Regions from separate parts of the Exiguobacterium sp. FSL W8-0210 genome, predicted to be linked through region 3. Evidence: riboswitches for the same ligand, from Rfam matches in the RefSeq annotation. Region 3 holds a riboswitch; each other region holds the start of a gene.

Region 1 (6,561 bases), 730 kb from region 3:
GGATTCCGAGCCAGAGTCGGATGATCGTCAACAAACTGATGCCGATGATGTGTAATGCTTTCACTTTCAGACATTCCTCTACTACAACATAGTCCCCATCATACTGAAAAATCATCAGTGAGATGGGGACTATCATCATAACGTCATCGAACCGTCATCGACCTGTTACAAAAAAGGGTAAGGTAACGGTTTCATGACCGTCGATCGAGACGATGACTGATTGCAGTTAATAAAGCGGCGACGAGCGCGACTAGTCCACCGACGAGTGCCGTGTTCATCATCGGACCGTTCGCATAGACGATGCCACCGAGTGCCGAACCAAAAGCAATCCCGACGTTACTCGCAACCGGCATCAATGAAGCGGCGAGTCCTTTTGCTTCCGGGTTGAACTTTTCGGCGAGGTCAATCAAGTAGATTTGTGTCGAAGTCGTCAGTAAAATCGACATCAACGACATCAAGGCGATGTTGAACAGACCAAGCGGAAGGGATGCTGTCGTGATGTATAACGCAGCAAGGACGATTGCTTGCACGACGAAGACGAATCGTAAGCGTCCCATCGGATTTTTGCTAGCGATCTTGCCGGCAAGGATGTTACTGAAGATCGAGACGACGCCGTAAGCGAGCAGGATCGGACTAATCCATGTCTTCGCGATGCCGAGTTCCGTTTGCAGGATCGGCACGAGGTACGTGTAGACGACGTAAGTTGCCCCGAAGCCGAACGACGGAATGAAGAAGGCAATCAGGATCCGTGGATTAGCGAGCAATCCAAGCTGCTCCTTGATTGAACCGGAGCCCGTCGATTGCTGGACGGGAACGATCTTCCACACAGCGAGGAACGCAATCATTCCCATGACGGTCGTCAGCCAAAACGTGGCTGCGAAGCCAGCGTGTTGACCGATGAACGTACCGATCGGAACACCAAGGACGTTCGCGAGTGTAAAACCACCGAAAATGAACGAAACGGCGACACCGCGCTTCGCAACAGGTACGCCATCGCTTGCGACGACCATTGCGAGCGAGATCAAGACACCGGTCAGGATGGCTGTCAGGATGCGGGTGGCGAGCAATACTTCGTAACTTGGAGCAAAACTACTGGCAAGGTTCAGTAAGACCCAAACGAGTAACAGACGTAGAATCAGGCGACGCCGTTCCAAGTGACCGGTCAGCGACATGACAATCGGTGTACCAATCGCAAAGGAGATGGCAAATGCCGAGACGAGCGTACCGGCTGTTGCGATCGTGATATCAAGGGCTGAGGAGATTTCAGCGAGGATCCCGACGATGACGAATTCGCTTGTTCCGAGAACGAACGTCAGGAGCGACAACGTGGCGATCAACAGCCAATCGCGTCGACTTAAACGAGTAGTAGGTGACATGGATGATTCCTCAATTCTGGCGCTTGCGCGCGAAACTATGAGTAACAGGATAGCATGAAACGATTTCGTCGGGTATCGCAAAGCGAGAATTCGGGAAAAGAACCATTATTCGAAATAGCGTGAGAATTTCCAGGCTTGCTGTTTTTGCGTATACTACAGATGAAGACTACTGACAAAGGAGTGGAAACGATGCAAGCGACAGTGACATGGAACAAACAGATGGGCTTTAGTGGACAGACGGAATCAGGGCATCATCTGGCGATGGACGCAGCACCCGAAAACGGTGGTGAAAACCAAGCACCACGACCGACCGAACTCTTGCTACATGCCGTTGCCGGCTGTACTGGAATTGATATCGTCTCGATTTTAGAGAAGATGCGCTTGACGATCACCCATTTCGAAATGGATATCGAAGGAGAACGGGCAGAGGACCATCCGCGGCGTTTTACGTCGATCTCGATTCATTACCGGCTCGAAGGTGATCTCCCGGAAGATAAGGTCCGTCGCGCCATCTCGTTATCAAAGGATAAATATTGTTCGGTCTCGCAATCCCTGAACGCTGAGATTTCCGTCTATTATTCGATCAATGGTGTGCGAAGCGAGGATCCTTTGTGAAGAAAACCGTACTAATCGGTTGTCTGTTGCTTGCAGGGTGTGCGCAGGAGACGACGGAACCAACGAAACCATCACAACCAGCAACGAAGCAACCGACGGAGGCGAAGAAACCAAAGCCTGAGCCGACAAAGGAAGCACAACAACAAGCACGATTAAAGCATCAACTTAAAGCGATGTCGACGTCAGAAAAGATCGATCAACTGCTCTACATCGGAGTCGCCGGCACGGAACTTTCAGCAGCTGACCGGAAATTGTTACAGACGCATGCGATTGGCGGGGTCTTATTGCTCGGCGGAAACATTACGTCGGAAGAGCAACTCTTGACGTTCACGCGTGCGATTCAAGAGACGAACCAAAAACCGTATGCCTTCGTCGGGATTGATGAAGAAGGCGGACGCGTCAGCCGGGTACCGGATCAACGATTACGTTTACCGACGAGTCAACGGATGGCGCAAGGAGCAGATGAAGTGAAAATGGAAGACGTCGGACGTACGCTCGGACATTTGTCACGTTTTTATGGCTTCAACATGGACTTCGCGCCGGTCCTTGACGTCAACAGTAATCCGAACAATCCGATCATCGGCGACCGTGCGTTAAGTGCTGATCCGAAGACCGTCGCGACGCTTGGTACGGCCCTGATGCACGGGATGCAGGAGACGGGAACGATTCCAGTCGTCAAACATTTTCCCGGTCACGGCAATACGAGTGTTGATTCCCATGTCGGGCTACCGAAAGTGACGGCATCAAAGGAAGAATTGAAGCGGACGGAACTGTTACCGTTTAAAGAAGCGATTCAAGAGGGCGCCGAGATGGTGATGGTTGCCCATATTCTCTATCCCGCGTATGACAATCAGCATCCATCCTCGCTCTCAAAGCCGATCTTGACTGACCTCTTGCGTCAGCAACTCGGATTCAACGGTGTCATCATCACGGATGATCTCGTCATGGGAGCGATCACGAAACAATATGGTCTCGCGGAAGCGGCACGTCAGTCGCTCGTCAACGGAGCTGATATGGCAATGTTTTCAGAGGCAGGTGCTTACACAAAGGTCCATGCCGAAGTGATGCAAGCCGTCAAAGACAAAACGCTGACGCCGGAGATGCTCGACGCTAAAGTAATGCGCATCCTGAAGCTAAAGCAGACGTATGCCGACAGCCAAGAGCAACAGCGACCGACGAAATCGGAGCTGATTCAGCAAGTGGAAGCGCTCAACTAGGACTAGCGAAGCAAAGCGACTCATGCTAGACTAATGGGGCAAGCCAATTAAACACGAAAAGACACTAGGGGAGTCTCCCAGCAGACTGAGACGGAAGTATCCGGACCCTTTGAACCTGATCTAGTTCGTACTAGCGGAGGGAAGTGGCTCGAAACCCTAGATATCCTTAGCGCTTCAGCGCATTTTCGGACCACTCCTTTCAACATCGGGAGTGGTCCTTTTTCGTATGGAAAGGAAGAACATGATGCGTTTACATCTGATTTCGACGGGATCCATTAATCCGCTTGACGAAATAAAGACCTTTCAATCCCTTCAACCCTATACGAATCAGCTGCATCTACGTGAACCGAACTTATCGGCGGCAGAATTACTTGATCTGATTGAAGCACTCCTTGGGCATGGTTATTCGCCTGAACAGTTAACGGTTCATGACCGGGTCGACGTCGCCCATGTCGCCGGCATCGGTGTGCAGCTGACGCGCCGTTCCTTGCGTGTCCGCGATGTGCGACGTCATTTTCCGAATCTCGTCATCGGGAAATCGGTCCATTCACTAGCAGAGGCACTGGCAGCAGAAGCGGAAGGAGCCGACCGACTGCTGTACGGTCATATTTATCCGACAGCGTCGAAGCCGGACATGCCACCACGAGGTATTGACGCCTTGAAGCAAGTCGTCACCTTCACGACGAAACCAGTCATTGCAATTGGCGGGATCACACCAGAACGCATGCCTGAAATCGTAGCGACCGGTGTAACCGGAATCGCCGTCTTATCGGGTATTCTCGGTCAATCGGATCCACTCGCCGCCGTCAAGCATTATCAGGGGGTACGGGTATGACGAATCACATCATCATCGGCGGTGGAGTCATCGGTTTGACGCTTGCTTACGGTCTCGCCTGTCAGAATGAATCCGTCGTCGTCTTAGAACGCGGAGCAGGTGGACAAGGAACGAGTCGCGCGGCTGCCGGGATGCTTGCGACGGACATCGAGCTCAGAGAGGAATTGCATGCACTTGCCGCGCGAAGTCGTCGTCTGTATCCGTTGCTTGCTCGTCGCCTCGAGCGAGAGACTGGCATCGATTGTGGGTACCGGGAACAACCGTTTTTGTTAAAGCGTAAAGGACGCGAGCATCTGTTTCCAATGGTCGGTCAAATCGATCCACGACGACTGACGACTGCATTGATGTATGCCTTACACGCACGTGGTATATCGATTGAAGAACAGGTAGATGTCACACGCATCGAAGAGAGCGATGACTTCATCAGGGTCGAGTCGAATGCGGGAACGTGGACCGGACGAACGGTGACGGTCGCTGCCGGACGCGGGTCGCAAGCCTTGCTCGATACAGCTGGTATTTCGATTGCGACATATGGAGTCAAAGGAGAATGTCTCGCCGTCCGTCTCGCGGGTCAGCCGTTACGCTCGATCCTGTTTGACGACGCCGTCTACCTCGTTCCGAAAGCAGACGGTCGGATTTTGATCGGTGCGACCGAACTGCCGCACGACGAGACGGTCGGTGTCAGTGTCGCAGGGGTCACGTCGTTGCTTCAAGCAGCAGAACGACTGTATCCACCGATTCGTGACGCGGTCATCGAAGAAGTCTGGTCCGGTGTACGGCCACAAACGGTGTCCGGCTTGCCATATATCGGAGTCGCCGATTCATCCCGTCGGATCTTCCTAGCGACGGGGCATCATCGGCATGGCATATTACTCGCACCGGCGACAGCGGAAGTCTTGGTAAATACATTACGGTTGATTCAGAAGGAGGAAGTCCGATGAACATTACGATTAACGGCAATGACCACACGATCGATCAGATTGAAACGATCGAGGACATGCTCACGCAACTCGGCTTAGGGGAAAAGCTCGTCATCGTCGAACAGAATCGACAAATCATCGATCGCATGGCGTACGGTCAGACAGTCGTTCGGGACAATGACACATTTGAAATCGTTCATTTCGTAGGAGGAGGATAAACATGCTGAAAATTGGAGAAAAGACATTTGAATCACGGTTATTGCTCGGAACAGGGAAATATACGGATGCTACCGTACAGCAAGAAGCAATCGATGCGTCTGCTTCACAAATCTTGACGTTCGCCGTCCGTCGGCTCGACATCTTCGACAAACAACAAGCGAATTTCTTGGAGTCGCTTGATTTAGCGAAGTACGATTTACTGCCGAACACGGCCGGTGCTAAGACGGCGGAGGAAGCTGTTCGGTTAGCAAAGCTTGCGCGGGCATCCGGTATGTGTGACATGGTGAAGGTCGAAGTGATCGGTTGCGATAAGACGTTACTACCGGACCCAATCGAGACGTTACGGGCTTCTGAAGAATTACTCAAAGAAGGCTTCATCGTCTTACCGTATACGTCAGACGATGTCGTGCTCGCACGACGACTCGAGGAAATCGGTTGTCACGCCATCATGCCGGCTGCATCACCAATCGGTTCCGGACAAGGTATCCTCAATCCGCTCCACTTGCGATTTATCATCGAGCAGACGACGGTCCCGGTCATCGTCGACGCCGGGATCGGTTCACCGACCGACGTCGCCTATGCGATGGAACTGGGTGCGGATGGTGTCTTATTGAACTCAGCTGTCGCCCATGCCCAAGATCCGGTCAAGATGGCGCGTGCGATGCGACTAGCTGTCGAAGCAGGGCGCCTCGGTTACGAAGCGGGACGTATCGAGAAGAAACAGTATGCGGTCGCGAGTAGTCCAACGAGTGGATTGATTCGATGAACCGTTACTCACGGCAAACTCGATTTCAACCGATCGGGGAAGCGGGACAAGCACGCTTGGCATCAGCGAAGGTGCTGATCATCGGCATGGGAGCGCTCGGAACGGCGTCGGCAGAGCAACTCGTCCGCGCCGGTGTCGGTGTCGTCCGAATCGTCGACCGCGATTATGTCGAGTGGAGTAATCTACAACGACAACAGCTTTATACCGAGGACGATGCGCGTCACATCGTACCAAAAGCGATTGCCGCAAAAGCACGGCTTGAAGCGATTAATTCGACGGTGACGATCGAAGCGCATGTAGTAGACGTCGACCGGGCAGCGCTGACGTGGCTTCTCGATGATATCGATTTGATCATCGACGCAACGGACAATTTCGATATTCGCTTGATAATGAACGACATGGCGTTGATGCGTTCGATTCCGTGGATTTATGGTGGCTGCGTCGGCAGTTATGGGATCACGTTCACCGTCCGTCCCGGAGAGACGCCGTGTCTGCATTGTCTACTCGATCAATTACCACGGGATCAGGAGACGTGTGATACGGCGGGGATCATCGGACCAGCTGTACAGATGGTCGCTTCCTTGCAGGTGACGGAAGCGTTGAAGTGGTTGAG
Region 2 (6,561 bases), 1.4 Mb from region 3:
AAAAACTTAGAGTCTTCTGTTAATCAAGAAGGTCAAAAAATCTCTAAAACACAACAAGAAGTCAATCGACTAGACGAAGCGTTGAACGAAAAAATCTTTGCTGTCGAAACAAAGGATCGTCAAATCAAAGCAACAGAACGTGAAATCGTTGAACTTGGAAAAGAAATTGAGAAATATAAAGCGAAACTAAAACGCCAAGAAAAACTACTCGGTGATCGTCTTCGTGTCATGCAAGAGAATGATGGAAACTCAATTAAATGGGAAGAAGTCATCTTTGGTGCTAAAAACGTTGGTGATCTCGTAAGCCGTGTCATGGCAGGGAAATCCATTTCAAAACAAGATGATAAAATGATCACGGATTACCAGAATACGCAAAAGCAATTAGCGGATGCGCAGCAAGAAGTAAAAGAAAAGAAAGCGCAGTTGGTCGTTGAGAAAAAAGAATTAAAACGTCAACAAGCGGATCTTGAATCACAATTAAAAGAGCGGAACAAACGCTTAAAAGAACTACGTAAGAAAAAAGAAAAGTTCGAAACACAATTGATGGATGCAAAAGAAGTCCAGCAAATTTTGATTGCTCAAGAAAAAGCGATTGCAGCTGAAAAAGCAGCGCGTGAACGTGAAGCGCGAATCGAAAAAGAACGTCAAGCTCAAGCTGCACGTGAAGCAAAAGCACGAGCAGAAGCTGAAGCAGCGCAAGCAGCAGCTCAAAAAGAAGCAGAAGAGCAAGCCGCTAAAGAAGCAGCAACTCAGCAAGCAGCACAAGAGAAGGCAGCGCAGTCAGCAAAACCTTCTGGTTCGACAAAACAATCGGCACCAAAACCATCTACACCAGCACCAACTGCGCCAGCTCCAGCGCCGTCAGCTCCAGCGACACCTAAACCGTCACCATCATCAGGCGGACTCTTCATTCATCCAACTGCTGGTGCTGTGACACAAGGGTATGGTTCTGCAGGCGGAGAAAATGGTTATACGTTCCATAACGGGATTGACTTCGGTGGTCCAGTTGGCACGCCAATCGTGGCAGCTGCAACTGGTACAGTCATTACAGCATCAGGTGGCGGACCTTACGGAAATCACATCATGATCGCTCACCAATTGAACGGGAAGACATATACGACAGTCTATGCACATATGAGTTCATTGAACGCTAGTGCAGGTCAACGTGTCAGCCAAGGTCAACAAATCGGTACACGTGGTAGCACAGGAAACTCAACAGGTCCACACTTACACTTCGAAATTCACGTTGGTGGATACAGCTACAGTGCAACAGGTCCAGCTAACTCAGTCAATCCAATGTCGATGTTTTAATCGTAAAGAATCGTTGCATATGCAACGGTTCTTTTTTTGTCATTTTCAAAAAACAAATCATATATTACAAAAAATCGTTTTCATTTGAAATGTAAATGAAATTTTTTTGAAACGATTACGGTGCTATAATCTATTTCAGATATGAGAGAAACTTGAATACTATAATAAAATATGAAAAAAACATAAGTGAGGAAAACGATATATGCTAAAAAAACTAATTTCTACCATTGTTTTAGGAGCATTACTTATAACAGGAACGCAACCGATCGCAGCAGCGACCATTAAAGAAAAAAAGGCTGAAAATGCCGCTGAACAACGTAAACTTGAAAAAGCGATCAAAAAACAAGAAGCTAAAATCTCAAAAGAGCAACGTCAAATCAATCAAATTGACGCAGCAATCAACGAAAAGATTTTCCAAGTCTCTGAAAAAAATAAACAAATCGAACAGTTGAACGTTCGAATCGATGAGTTAAAGGTAGACATCGTCCGTTACGAAGAAATGTTACAGAAACAGGAAGAACTACTCGGTGATCGTTTGCGTGTTTTCCAAGAGAACGATGGAAACTCGATTAAATGGGAAGAAGTCATTTTTGGATCGAAGGATTTAGGTGATTTATTCAGCCGTGTCATGGCGGGGAAAAAAATCGCTGAGCAAGACGATAAAATGATTTCGGATTACATCGCAACGCAACAAAAATTAGCAGAAGCAAAACAAGCGCTCGTTGAGAAAAAAGCGGAGCAAATGCAAGAAAAGAAAGTATTGCTTGAACAAAAGAAAGCGTTAAAGCTTCAAATGAAAGAACGTAGTGCCACGCTGAAGAAATTACGAAAAGGGAAGACGAAGTTCACGACAGAACTGTTAGACGCAAAAGAACTTCAAGCGACTCTCGAAGCGCAAGAACGTGCAATTGCGGCAGCGAAGGCAGCTGCTAAAGCAGCGGCTGAAAAAGCAGCAGCGGAGAAAGCGGCAGCCGAAAAAGCCGCTAAAGCGAATGCTCAAGCAGCAAAACAAGCAGGTAAGAGTTCGGAATCAACTGATTCTGTTGTCCCGCCGGTTGTTTCGAGTGGAGGGAAATTCGTTCGACCATCTTCTGGTGGAGTGTCACAAGGATTCGGACCAGCAAGCGGCGCGAACGGTTATACGTTCCACAACGGTGTTGATTTCAGTGGTTCGGTCGGATCTCCAATCGTCGCTGCAGCAGCTGGAACGGTCATTACAGCATCAGGTGGTGGACCTTACGGCAATCATGTCATGATTTCTCACTTCCTCGATGGACAAGTGTACACGACTGTCTACGCACATATGAGTTCATTATCGGTTCGTGCAGGACAAACGGTCTCTCAAGGTCAGCAAGTCGGGACACTTGGTAGTACAGGGAATTCAACAGGACCACACTTACATTTCGAACTACATGTCGGAGGCTATCAATACAGTGCCTCTTCTCCTCTAAATGCAGTCAATCCATTAGCATATCTGTAATCAAAACGGGCTTCGGCTCGTTTTTTTTTCTTCTCTATGCTACAGTTAAGGCGAAACGAATACTTGAGCAACTAGGGGAGCTGGAGGAATCCGGCTGAGAGGAAAACCAATCTGTTTTCGACCCTATTACCTGAACTGGATAATACCAGCGTAGGAAAGTTGAGCCGAACGGATACCGGAATGCGTGTATAACGCTTTCGTATAGCGTCGACTGCTTTTTTACAGCGGTCGACGCTTTTTTTTGTCGGTCACGACTCCCTTACATTGCTCGATGGGAAGGTGAAAAGAACATGAAACATGTACTGACGATTGCAGGATCCGACTCCGGTGGTGGAGCTGGGATTCAAGCAGATTTAAAAACCTTTTCGGCTTTAGGGGTTTATGGAATGAGCGTCCTGACAGCCGTCACGGCGCAAAATACGTTGGGTGTTCAAGCGGTGGAAGAGTTGTCCCCAGAAATCGTAGATGCCCAGTTAACGTCGATTTTTTCAGACATTCGTGTCGATGCGATCAAAATCGGGATGGTCTCGAATGCGCAGACGATTCGTGTCATTGCTACACATCTCCGCAAACAGACAGTTCCTATCATATTAGATCCCGTCATGGTCGCTAAAGGTGGTCATGCCCTATTGCGGACGGAAGCTGAACAAGCATTGATTTCAGAACTTCTGCCGCTTGCGACACTCGTCACACCGAATTTACCGGAAGCGGAGCGGTTAACAGGACGATCAGTGACCAATCTAGAGGAAATGCGACTGGCGATGCATCAATTGGCTACACAGACAGGGGCAGTATTACTAAAAGGTGGACATCTCTCAGGAGCTGCGACGGATTTGTTGTTTGATGGGGAAGTGGAACACCGCTTCACATCGGAACGGTTAGACAATCAACATACTCATGGAACTGGTTGTACCTTATCTGCGGCGATTGCGGCGCGGATGGCGCTTGGAGAAGATTTAACAGATAGTGTAAGACAGGCAAAGAGCTATGTCACGGAGGCAATTCGTCATGGATTTGCCCTCGGACAAGGTATTGGACCGACACATCATTTTCACTCACTTTGGAGGGATACACATGTTTACGACCATTCTTGAACACAAACCACTCATTCACCATCTGACGAACACGGTGACGATCAACGACTGCGCAAACGTCACACTCGCTGTTGGAGCATCACCCGTCATGGCGGAAGACATTCGTGAAGTAGAAGAGATGGTTAGACTCGCACAAGCTCTTGTCTTAAACATTGGTACGATTGATGCAGACATGCAAGCAGCTCAACGACTCGCAGCACGTGAAGCGGGACGTTTGAATGTCCCAATCGTTCTTGATCCAGTTGGAGCAGGGGCAACGACATTACGTACTGCCTTTTCTAAAGAACTCATTGATCTCGGGTGTACGGTCATTAAAGGAAATGCTTCTGAAATCAAGACGTTACTTGGGGAAGATGGGCGAACTAAGGGAGTCGATGCTGCGGGAGATGCAATGATGGATCGAGAAAGCATTCGTGCATTCGCTCGCAAACACCAATCTGTCCTCGTCGTGACAGGTCCGAACGACTACATCACGGATGGAACGCGTGAAATGGAATTACATGTAGGAACACCACGTTTGGGAGACATCACGGGTACGGGCTGCATGACGGCCTCCTTGATTGCGAGCTTCCTCGGTGCAGGATATACGGCATTTGAGGCGGCTGTCCACGGGACATTCGTCATGGGAAAAGCAGGAGAACAAGCAGCCTCCGCGCAAGGTCTTGGTGATTTTAAACGAGAGTTGTTCAATGCCATCAGCCTCATGACGGTGCAAGATCTGGTGGAGGTGACAGAACGTGTCAATTGATTACTCCATCTATGCAGTGACGGATCGTCGGTACCATCCTGGAGTCGCGATCGAGACGGTCGTTGAGGAAGCTGTTTTAGGTGGTGCGACGATCGTGCAATTACGGGAAAAAACAGCACAAGGAAAGGAATTCTACGATCAGGCAGTTCGGTTGAAAACACTCACGGATCGCTACGACGTTCCTTTGATCATCAATGACCGGATCGATATCGCATTACTCGTCGGAGCTGGTTTGCATATCGGACAAGAAGACATTCCTTTAATCGCAGCACGTCGCCTTTTACCAGATGCCGTGATCGGTGTGTCAGTAGCAACCGTTGCACAAGCGATTGAAGCAGAACGGGACGGAGCATCTTATTTAGGCGTGGGGTCTCTATTTGCGACGTCATCCAAAGCGGACGCTGATTCCATGTCGCACACGATGCTTCAGGCAATTCGAGAAGCCGTACGATTACCTCTAATCGGTATTGGTGGAATCACAGCAACGAATGTCTCTTCTCTGCCTATCCCGCTAGAAGGGTATGCCGTCATCTCAGAAATTTTCGCTAAAGAAGATCGGCAACTCGCTGCGCAGCAAATGACAGATGCTGTGCGAGAATGGCATCAATCACTTCAGAACAGGGTATAATCCGTTCAGAGGTGATTGTATTGAAATGGCAGACGATCCGTTTTCGCGGCTATTGGATTCGATATCGGTTAGAACCACAAATCATTCGAGTCGATAATCAGGGAATCTACCATCTAGGAAAAGTCTTATTTCCGCGTCCTAATCGTATATCTTATGAGATGGCTCTTTTATTGAAAGAAAAGTATGAAAGACGCTACAAACGTCCGTTGTATATTAAAACGAGCTCGATTGCGACGGAAATTTGGGGACATACTCATTTAGATATCTATTACCGGGCACTTCTTCATCTACCGATTCCGACGCGACTTCGTCAACGTTATACGAATCGATTAGAAAGCACGAAAGTCATTGACATCGGCGTACGCGCTGTCGATCAAAATCGAATTGTCTGGGATATCGGAGATTACGTAGGAGGATGGTTCGTGTTTTGGCTCATTCGCAGACGAATGCGCTGAACTTGCAATGTCCCGTTTCTCATGGTGCAATATAGGTAGAAACGAGGTGACGGACATGGACATTCCCCGTTGTGAAACGATTGCGATTGATGAACAACGCGCGTCTGAAATCGGACATATCGTTGACACGATTCCGACGCTAGAAATCGGAAAGCTATTTAAGATTCTTTCGGATGCGACACGACTGCGAATCGTTTATGCGCTGACGATCGAAGAAGAACTATGCGTTTGTGATGTCTCGGCTTCTGTCGACTGTTCGATTGCGACAGCGTCGCATCATCTTCGATCTTTGTTGAAACAAGGACTCGTCAAGTTTCGAAAAGACGGTAAAGTCGTCTATTATTCCTTGGATGACCATCATGTGTCATCGCTTGTACATATGGCGATGGAACATGTACAAGAGGGAAAAGCAATGCCTGAATGAGTCTTTAGAATAAACGAAAAGCGCAGCTATAGCTGCGCTTTTCGTTTATTCTAAAGACGATTGTTCTGATCCTTTTGGAGCGAAGCGGTGGAAGAAAAAGACCGTGGCACTAATCAATAAAAAGGACAGGATGGAGAGAGCGAGACACATCCATTTATATGTAGCGATTAAAGAATCTGATTGTTGTAATTTGGCTTGAAGCGTTTTATACAAATCATCTTTCACACGGGATAAGTCTTCGAGAATCGTTTGGGTCGTCTGAGTCGACTGTCTAGCAAGACGTTTTGCGGCTGTTGGACTTTGACGTTCATAGACAACAAACACGCGTTCAATTTCGGACTCCCAGACATTGTTGCGGCGAAGAAGATCTTTAATCGTCCCTGGAGTAGTCGACGATTGGTTCAGACTATTACGCAAATCA
Region 3 (6,561 bases):
CTATAAGGACCTACTATTGAAAAGTCGCCGTACTGACTATACAATGAATAAGTGAAAAATAGTAGCGGTCAATTGAACTTTTACCATCATCCTCATCCATTATTTTAAATTTCGAGGTTGTCTGTCAAGTTTTTTTCTTGTCAGCTACTTTTTTTATGTTGCAACCGCCCTGACACCATGCTAAGATAGCAAAGTGTCTATTAGGACGAACGCAAAACAACATAAAAGGAGGCGGAACGCATGGCACGTAAATGCTACGTTACTGGGAAATCGCCAAAGTCGGGTAACAACCGTTCACACGCATTGAACAAAACAAAACGTACTTGGGGAGTCAACGTACAAAAAGTACGTATCCTCGTCGATGGTAAGCCGAAAAAGGTTTGGGTTTCAGCTCGAGCTCTTAAATCAGGTAAAGTCGAACGCGTATAAGGCGCAACCACCGGATGGGAATCTTCCCTTCCGGTTTTTTTATGCCCTCATTTATTTTTCTCATAAACTAATTGTTGCTTTTATTGAAAACGCTTACAATAAGGAACGTACTTTATTTTGTCAGAATTGGGGGAAGTCATCATGCAACTCAAACGAGAGATGACGAGTCGACACCTGTTCATGATTTCACTCGGCGGAATCATCGGAACAGGCTTATTTTTAGGGTCAGGATTAACGATTTCACAAGCAGGACCTCTCGGGGCGGTCCTCAGTTACATCGTGGGTGGGACCATCATGTATCTGACGATGTTATGTCTAGGAGAATTAGCGGTCTATCTGCCGGTCTCGGGGTCATTTCAGACCTATACGACCCGCTTCATCGGACCAGGGGTCGGCTTTGCCGTCGGTTGGATTTATTGGCTCGGCTGGGCCGTGACGGTGGCACTCGAAATTACAGCTGCCGGCAGTTTGATGGACCGCTGGTTTCCGAACGTACCCGTTGTCGTCTGGTGTACCGTCTTTACGGTCTTACTGTTCGGTCTGAATGCCGTCTCCGCCAAAGCATTCGGTGAAGCTGAATTCTGGTTCTCGAGTTTGAAGGTCCTCGCGATCCTGTTCTTCATCATTTTAGGTGGCGCTGCTTGGTTCGGCTGGTTACCGATGGAAGCAGATCGTCCGACATCGTTATTTGCGAATTTTACGGCAAGCGGTTGGTTTCCAAACGGGATTCTCGGTGTCTTGACGACGATGATTGCCGTCAACTTCGCCTTCCAAGGAACGGAATTGATCGGTGTTGCGGCTGGGGAGTCCGACACGCCCGAAAAATCGATTCCAAAAGCCATCCGCAATACAGTCTGGCGGACGTTCATCTTCTTCGTCTTATCGATTACGATCGTTGGTGCATTAATTCCGTATGAATCAGCTGGCGGAGTCAGCAGTCCGTTCATCATGGTCTTTGATGCGATCGGTATTCCGTACGCTGCTGATTTGATGAACATCGTCGTCTTGACGGCACTATTGTCCGTCGGAAACTCCGGATTATATGCGGCGACTCGGATGTTATGGGCAATGGCGCAAGAAGGGATGATTTCAAAGAAATTATCTTACGTCAATGCACGTGGTGTGCCGATGCGGGCGTTGCTCTTTACGATGATGTTCGCGATGTTATCGCTTCTGACCGCATTTTTTGCAGAAGATACCGTCTTCATTTGGCTCTTGTCCTTAGCCGGACTCGGGGCTCAAGTCGGCTGGATTTCAATCTCTGCTTCGCAGCTTGCATTTCGTCGTCAGTTCGTCCGAAACGGACACGATGTATCCGAACTGAAATTCAAGACACCACTCTATCCGGTGTTACCACTGATTTCGTTGACACTTAACGTCGTCGTCCTCGTCAGTCTTGCGTTTCAAGCGGATCAACGAATCGCTCTATACATCGGTGTTCCTTTCTTCCTTGTCATGTGGGGAAGTTATCATCTCTTCGTCAAAGGAAAACATCTATCCGCTCAAAGCGACATCCGTGTCGCCCCTTCTCAACTCGAAGAATAATTTCATCTAAAAAGAGGCCGCGGAGTCATCCACGGCCTCTTTCCTATGATTGTGCTATTCCTTAAGCGTCCGCATCATCAATAGTTCTCCATGATGGAGCTCTACCTTCGCTTCTGACGCACACCATTCATTACTGACGGTCAAGGAACCTCCGACCGGTACTGGATGTGCATCAAGTGGATATTTGACTCCGGATAAGCTTAAAGTCGATGGTACGAGTGGAATGAACGAAAGATAATGATAGCTCCCTGCTTCGACTGCATACGTTCCCTCAGCCAAGTATCGTACCTCTTCTCGTTTCGTCACGAGTCGTGCCTCTGGGTATCGCTTCAATAGATATACATTTTGGACGGTCATGTCGAGCCGCCCACCTGTCGCCCCGATAATGAAGGTATCCTCAAACTGTTTCTTCTCTGAGACTGTACGAAGTGCCAGTTCGAGATCCGTTTCATCTTTCTCGGCCGGATGAACGATTGCCCCTTCTGGTACATAACCAAGAGAATCAAAATCACCAATCGTCAGGTCGCATGTCAGCCCAAACGATTCAATCGTCTGAACACCACCGTCGACACCGACGATAAAGTCACCTGGCTGACAAAACGTCCGTAAATCCGGCGCTTCTTCTCGCGGACCGGCACAGACGAGAATCGCCCGCATCTCAGACACCTCGTGCCGAATAACGGAGTAAGCGTGGCGCAGTCGTAAATAAAAGACCCGCAACGACACCACAAAGAACGTAAGACGGTACCATGTATGTCGCGTTATAAATCAATGAATACGGTACGACTGGACCTTCGGCATACTCGGCAAAAAAGACGATTCCACTGATGACATGACAGATATAGCGGAGTCCTGCGCCTAATAACGTCGCCAGGAGAACGAACGCCATCAAGCTTTTCTTTTGTCCATTGCGCGCGGCTAGTCTGACTTGACGCGCGAACAGACCACTTAATCCGACGACACCATACGCAATCGTATAGTCAAGCATCGGTTGAACAATCGTCAAGACTTGTGGAGCGAACATCAATTGAATCGTACCCACAAGCGCTCCCGTGACGACCCCTCCGACGACACCGTGGCGAAATGCCATGACGAAGATCGGTAACATCGCTAAGCTGATTGAGCCTCCTTGTGGCATTTTGAATGGAATCAGTAAATCAAAGACGACTCCGAGACTGGCGAAGATGGCAATTTCCATCATCACTTGTAACCGTTTCATGCTATTTTCCTCCTTCATTGTACGAGAGGACGCAAAAAGGCAGTACGACGAACGCCGTACTGCCTGCGTGCGCCACATCCCTACGTCCGTTTGAACGGAACAGGTTCGAAGGGTTAAAGTCTAAAAGACTCCTCTCAGCCGCTTTTCAAGCGACACCCCTTGCGGTCATCATATTTCGTTTTCTCGTTCTTATTATACGGCAGCCCCTTGACGAATGCTAGTGATCGCTTCCGCATAATCTGGTGCATTGTAGATTGCTGATCCTGCGACGAGAACGTTCGCACCGTTATCGATGCAAAGCTTTGCCGTTTCCGGATTGACGCCACCGTCAATCTCGATTTCAAATGTCAGACCACGATCTGCTTTCATTTGCGCAAGTGCTGCGAGTTTCGGCATGACACGCTCGATGAAGGCTTGTCCGCCGAAGCCCGGATTGACCGTCATCAATAAAACCATATCGACATCCTCAAGGACGTGTTCAATCGTTGATAATGGCGTATGGGGATTCAAGACGACTCCTGCCTTTGCGCCCGCTGCTTTGATTTGTTGCAAGACACGATGGACATGATTCGTCGCTTCGACGTGGAACGTCACGATGTCCGCCCCTGCTTTGACGAAATCCTCGACGAAACGTTCTGGCTGGTCAATCATCAAATGGACATCGAGAATCATATCCGTCTTTTGACGTAAGCTGCTAAGCACAGGTAATCCAAATGAGATGTTCGGTACGAACTGACCGTCCATGACATCAAAATGGATATAGTCCGCGCCTGCTGCTTCGACTGCTTTAACATCGCGTTCGAGATTCGCAAAATCTGCTGATAAGATAGATGGTGCAATTTTAATCATCTTCAATACCTCCGGGCTCGATTCTTGATTTCGTCTATAAACATACCATAGTTCTCATAACGAGAGGACATGATTTCTTGGGCTTCGACGGCTTCCTTGACGGCACAACCGGGTTCATTCAAATGCAAGCAACCTCGGTATTTGCAATCATCTTGTACAGCCACGAATTCAGGGAAACTCCACCGTACATCCTCGATTTCCATATCATACGGAAAATCGAGGTTCGAGAAACCTGGCGTATCGGCAATCAATCCTTCGGCAAGCGGCATCAATGTGACGTGGCGCGTCGTATGACGTCCGCGTCCGAGTGATTTCGAGATCGCACTTGTTTCTAAATCAAGAGAGGGTTCCAGTGCATTGAGCAATGAACTTTTCCCGACACCGGATTGTCCGGCGAGAACGCTCGTTTTTCCAGCAAGTAACGGACGGACTTGCTCAACACCTGCCAACGTCTCACTTGATGTCTCGATGACCGTATACCCAATCTTCCGGTAAGCGGCAATGGCGTCTCGGACAGCCGGTCCTTTAACATCGTCCAGCAAATCCATCTTCGTCAACAGGATGACGGGTTGAATTTCCTTCGCTTCGATCAAAACGAGAAATCGGTCGAGCAAGTGCGCTGAAAAATCAGGTTCTGCCGCCGAGACGACGAGCAATGCCTGGTCGATATTCGCGACTGGAGGGCGTACTAAAAAGTTGTCCCGCTCCTTCACTTCGAGAATGTACCCGGTCTCACTTTCGATATGAAGCACGACTTCATCTCCGACGACTGGACTGATGCCGCGTTTTCGGAAATTTCCTCTTGCTCGTGAACGAACTTCTCCTTCTGGTGTCATGACATCATAAAAGCCGCCCTGCAGGCGTATGATCGTTCCTTCTCGATTCTCTTCGATGCGTTGTTCCGTCATCCTATGCACTCCTTTTTTATCACATTCATTGTGCGTCTTTTGCTTGATTGTACGTGATGGTTTTTGAACGATACACCGTATCGTCTTTATAGATCGTAATTTTGCCTTCTTCTCCCGGATCAATCGTTAATGGCACGTCGAATGTCTCATCTTGATCAATTGATTCCTCGATGACGGTCCGCTTCCCTTTCGCGTCTTCCGTCTCGATTCGGATGACTTGTTTCGGCGGAGCCTCTTCTTCATCTTCACTAACAGCATCATAGACGACCTTTTCAGGGAACGTCGCCGTCACTGTTTTTTCTTCCTCACCTTTAGAGATGAAGACCGTCACGGAGTCGTTCGGCTCGACTTGTGCGCCAGCTTGTGGGAATTGACGGATGACTTGATCGAGTTTGACATCGCTAGAAAATTCTTGTTCGAACGTTCCGTCTAATCCTACTTTATCGAGATAAGCTTTTGCTTCATCACTCGATAAATTCGTCAAATCCTTCAACTCGAAAGAAGACGTCCCCTCAGATACAGTAATCGTAATCGTTTGTTCTTTCGCAATGACCTCCGTTCCAGCAGAGATCGATTGCCGGATCACATTTCCTCGCGCGATTTCATCCGACTTCTCTCGCTCGACTTCGACTTTTGCGAATCCTGCTTCTTTTAGCGTTGCAATTGCTTCTTTTTCAGCTTCATCCGTCACATCCGATACCTCAACCGGAGCGCTACCAGTAGAAACGACCAAATTGACTGTCGAGCCCTTCTTGACCTGTGCTTTTTCACGAGGCGTTTGACTGATGACATCGCCTTCTTCGACCGTATCGCTACTCCGTTCCGTTGTCTCGACGACAAATCCAAGTTTCTCAAGCTTCGTTTCCGCATCGTCTCCATCCGTCTTGACGACAGATGGTACGGTGACCGTTGGATCCGGCCACATCGCGAACGTCGTAGCCGCCCCACCCAGTAAAAGGAGTAACAAGAGGATGATCCACCAGCGTTTTTTCTTTTTCTTTTCCGGTGTTTTCGGTTGAACAGTTGCGACGGCGGGTGATTCTAGTTCCGCTTTTGATTCTTCTGGCACTTGGACAGGTAATAAAACCATTGTCTTTTCCATCTCATCCTCTTCTGCACCTCGGATGCTTTCACTTGCCCGTTCGTCAGACAACGCCGTCACCATATCTGCCTTAAAGGCTGCGACGGACTGTTGACGGTCATGCGGTGCTTTCGCGAGCGCCTGCATGATACAGTTCTCGAGTGCTTGCGGCACTTTCGGATTCAAGACGGATGGGCGACGCGGTGTATCTTGCAGATGCTTTAAAGCGATCGCAACCGGTGAATCACCTTCGAACGGGACTTGTCCTGTGACGAGTTCGTATAAGACAGCACCAAGCGAATAGATATCCGACTTCTCATCCGCAAATTTACCTTTTGCTTGTTCCGGTGAAAAGTAATGCACGGACCCAAGAACGGACATCGTATGCGTCAGCGTCGCATTCGACATCGCCACAGCGATTCCGAAATCCGTTACTTTGACGGTACCATCTTCTCGAATCAACATGTTTTGCGGTTTGATATCGCGATGGATGATCCGGTGTGCATGGGCGTGATCAATCGCATCACAAA

What was found. Region 3 has a riboswitch for thiamine pyrophosphate ahead of thiT (energy-coupled thiamine transporter ThiT). Riboswitches for the same ligand answer to the same signal wherever they lie in the genome.
Region 1: it holds a riboswitch for thiamine pyrophosphate, as region 3 does, so the genes downstream of both, MKY22_RS06340 (thiamine phosphate synthase) here and thiT (energy-coupled thiamine transporter ThiT) in region 3, are expected to answer to the same signal.
Region 2: it holds a riboswitch for thiamine pyrophosphate, as region 3 does, so the genes downstream of both, thiD (bifunctional hydroxymethylpyrimidine kinase/phosphomethylpyrimidine kinase) here and thiT (energy-coupled thiamine transporter ThiT) in region 3, are expected to answer to the same signal.

The regions. Positions count from the first base shown of each region.
Region 1 is NZ_JBBOUK010000001.1:1,229,454-1,236,014, forward strand. Features, by position in the region: gene MKY22_RS06320 (DoxX family membrane protein) at 1-64, opposite strand, end outside; gene MKY22_RS06325 (MFS transporter) at 192-1,376, opposite strand; gene MKY22_RS06330 (OsmC family protein) at 1,566-1,991, shown strand; gene nagZ (beta-N-acetylhexosaminidase) at 1,988-3,208, shown strand; TPP riboswitch at 3,265-3,367, shown strand; gene MKY22_RS06340 (thiamine phosphate synthase) at 3,450-4,043, shown strand; gene MKY22_RS06345 (FAD-dependent oxidoreductase) at 4,040-4,984, shown strand; gene thiS (sulfur carrier protein ThiS) at 4,981-5,181, shown strand; gene MKY22_RS06355 (thiazole synthase) at 5,184-5,948, shown strand; gene MKY22_RS06360 (ThiF family adenylyltransferase) at 5,945-6,561, shown strand, end outside.
Region 2 is NZ_JBBOUK010000001.1:580,795-587,355, forward strand. Features, by position in the region: gene MKY22_RS03030 (murein hydrolase activator EnvC family protein) at 1-1,311, shown strand, start outside; gene MKY22_RS03035 (murein hydrolase activator EnvC family protein) at 1,514-2,791, shown strand; TPP riboswitch at 2,855-2,965, shown strand; gene thiD (bifunctional hydroxymethylpyrimidine kinase/phosphomethylpyrimidine kinase) at 3,082-3,885, shown strand; gene thiM (hydroxyethylthiazole kinase) at 3,866-4,633, shown strand; gene thiE (thiamine phosphate synthase) at 4,623-5,261, shown strand; gene MKY22_RS03055 (hypothetical protein) at 5,273-5,716, shown strand; gene MKY22_RS03060 (ArsR/SmtB family transcription factor) at 5,772-6,140, shown strand; gene MKY22_RS03065 (CHASE3 domain-containing protein) at 6,186-6,561, opposite strand, start outside.
Region 3 is NZ_JBBOUK010000001.1:1,957,585-1,964,145, forward strand. Features, by position in the region: gene rpmB (50S ribosomal protein L28) at 241-429, shown strand; gene MKY22_RS10375 (amino acid permease) at 571-1,974, shown strand; gene MKY22_RS10380 (thiamine diphosphokinase) at 2,029-2,631, opposite strand; gene thiT (energy-coupled thiamine transporter ThiT) at 2,633-3,193, opposite strand; TPP riboswitch at 3,254-3,363, opposite strand; gene rpe (ribulose-phosphate 3-epimerase) at 3,386-4,042, opposite strand; gene rsgA (ribosome small subunit-dependent GTPase A) at 4,045-4,950, opposite strand; gene pknB (Stk1 family PASTA domain-containing Ser/Thr kinase) at 4,976-6,561, opposite strand, start outside.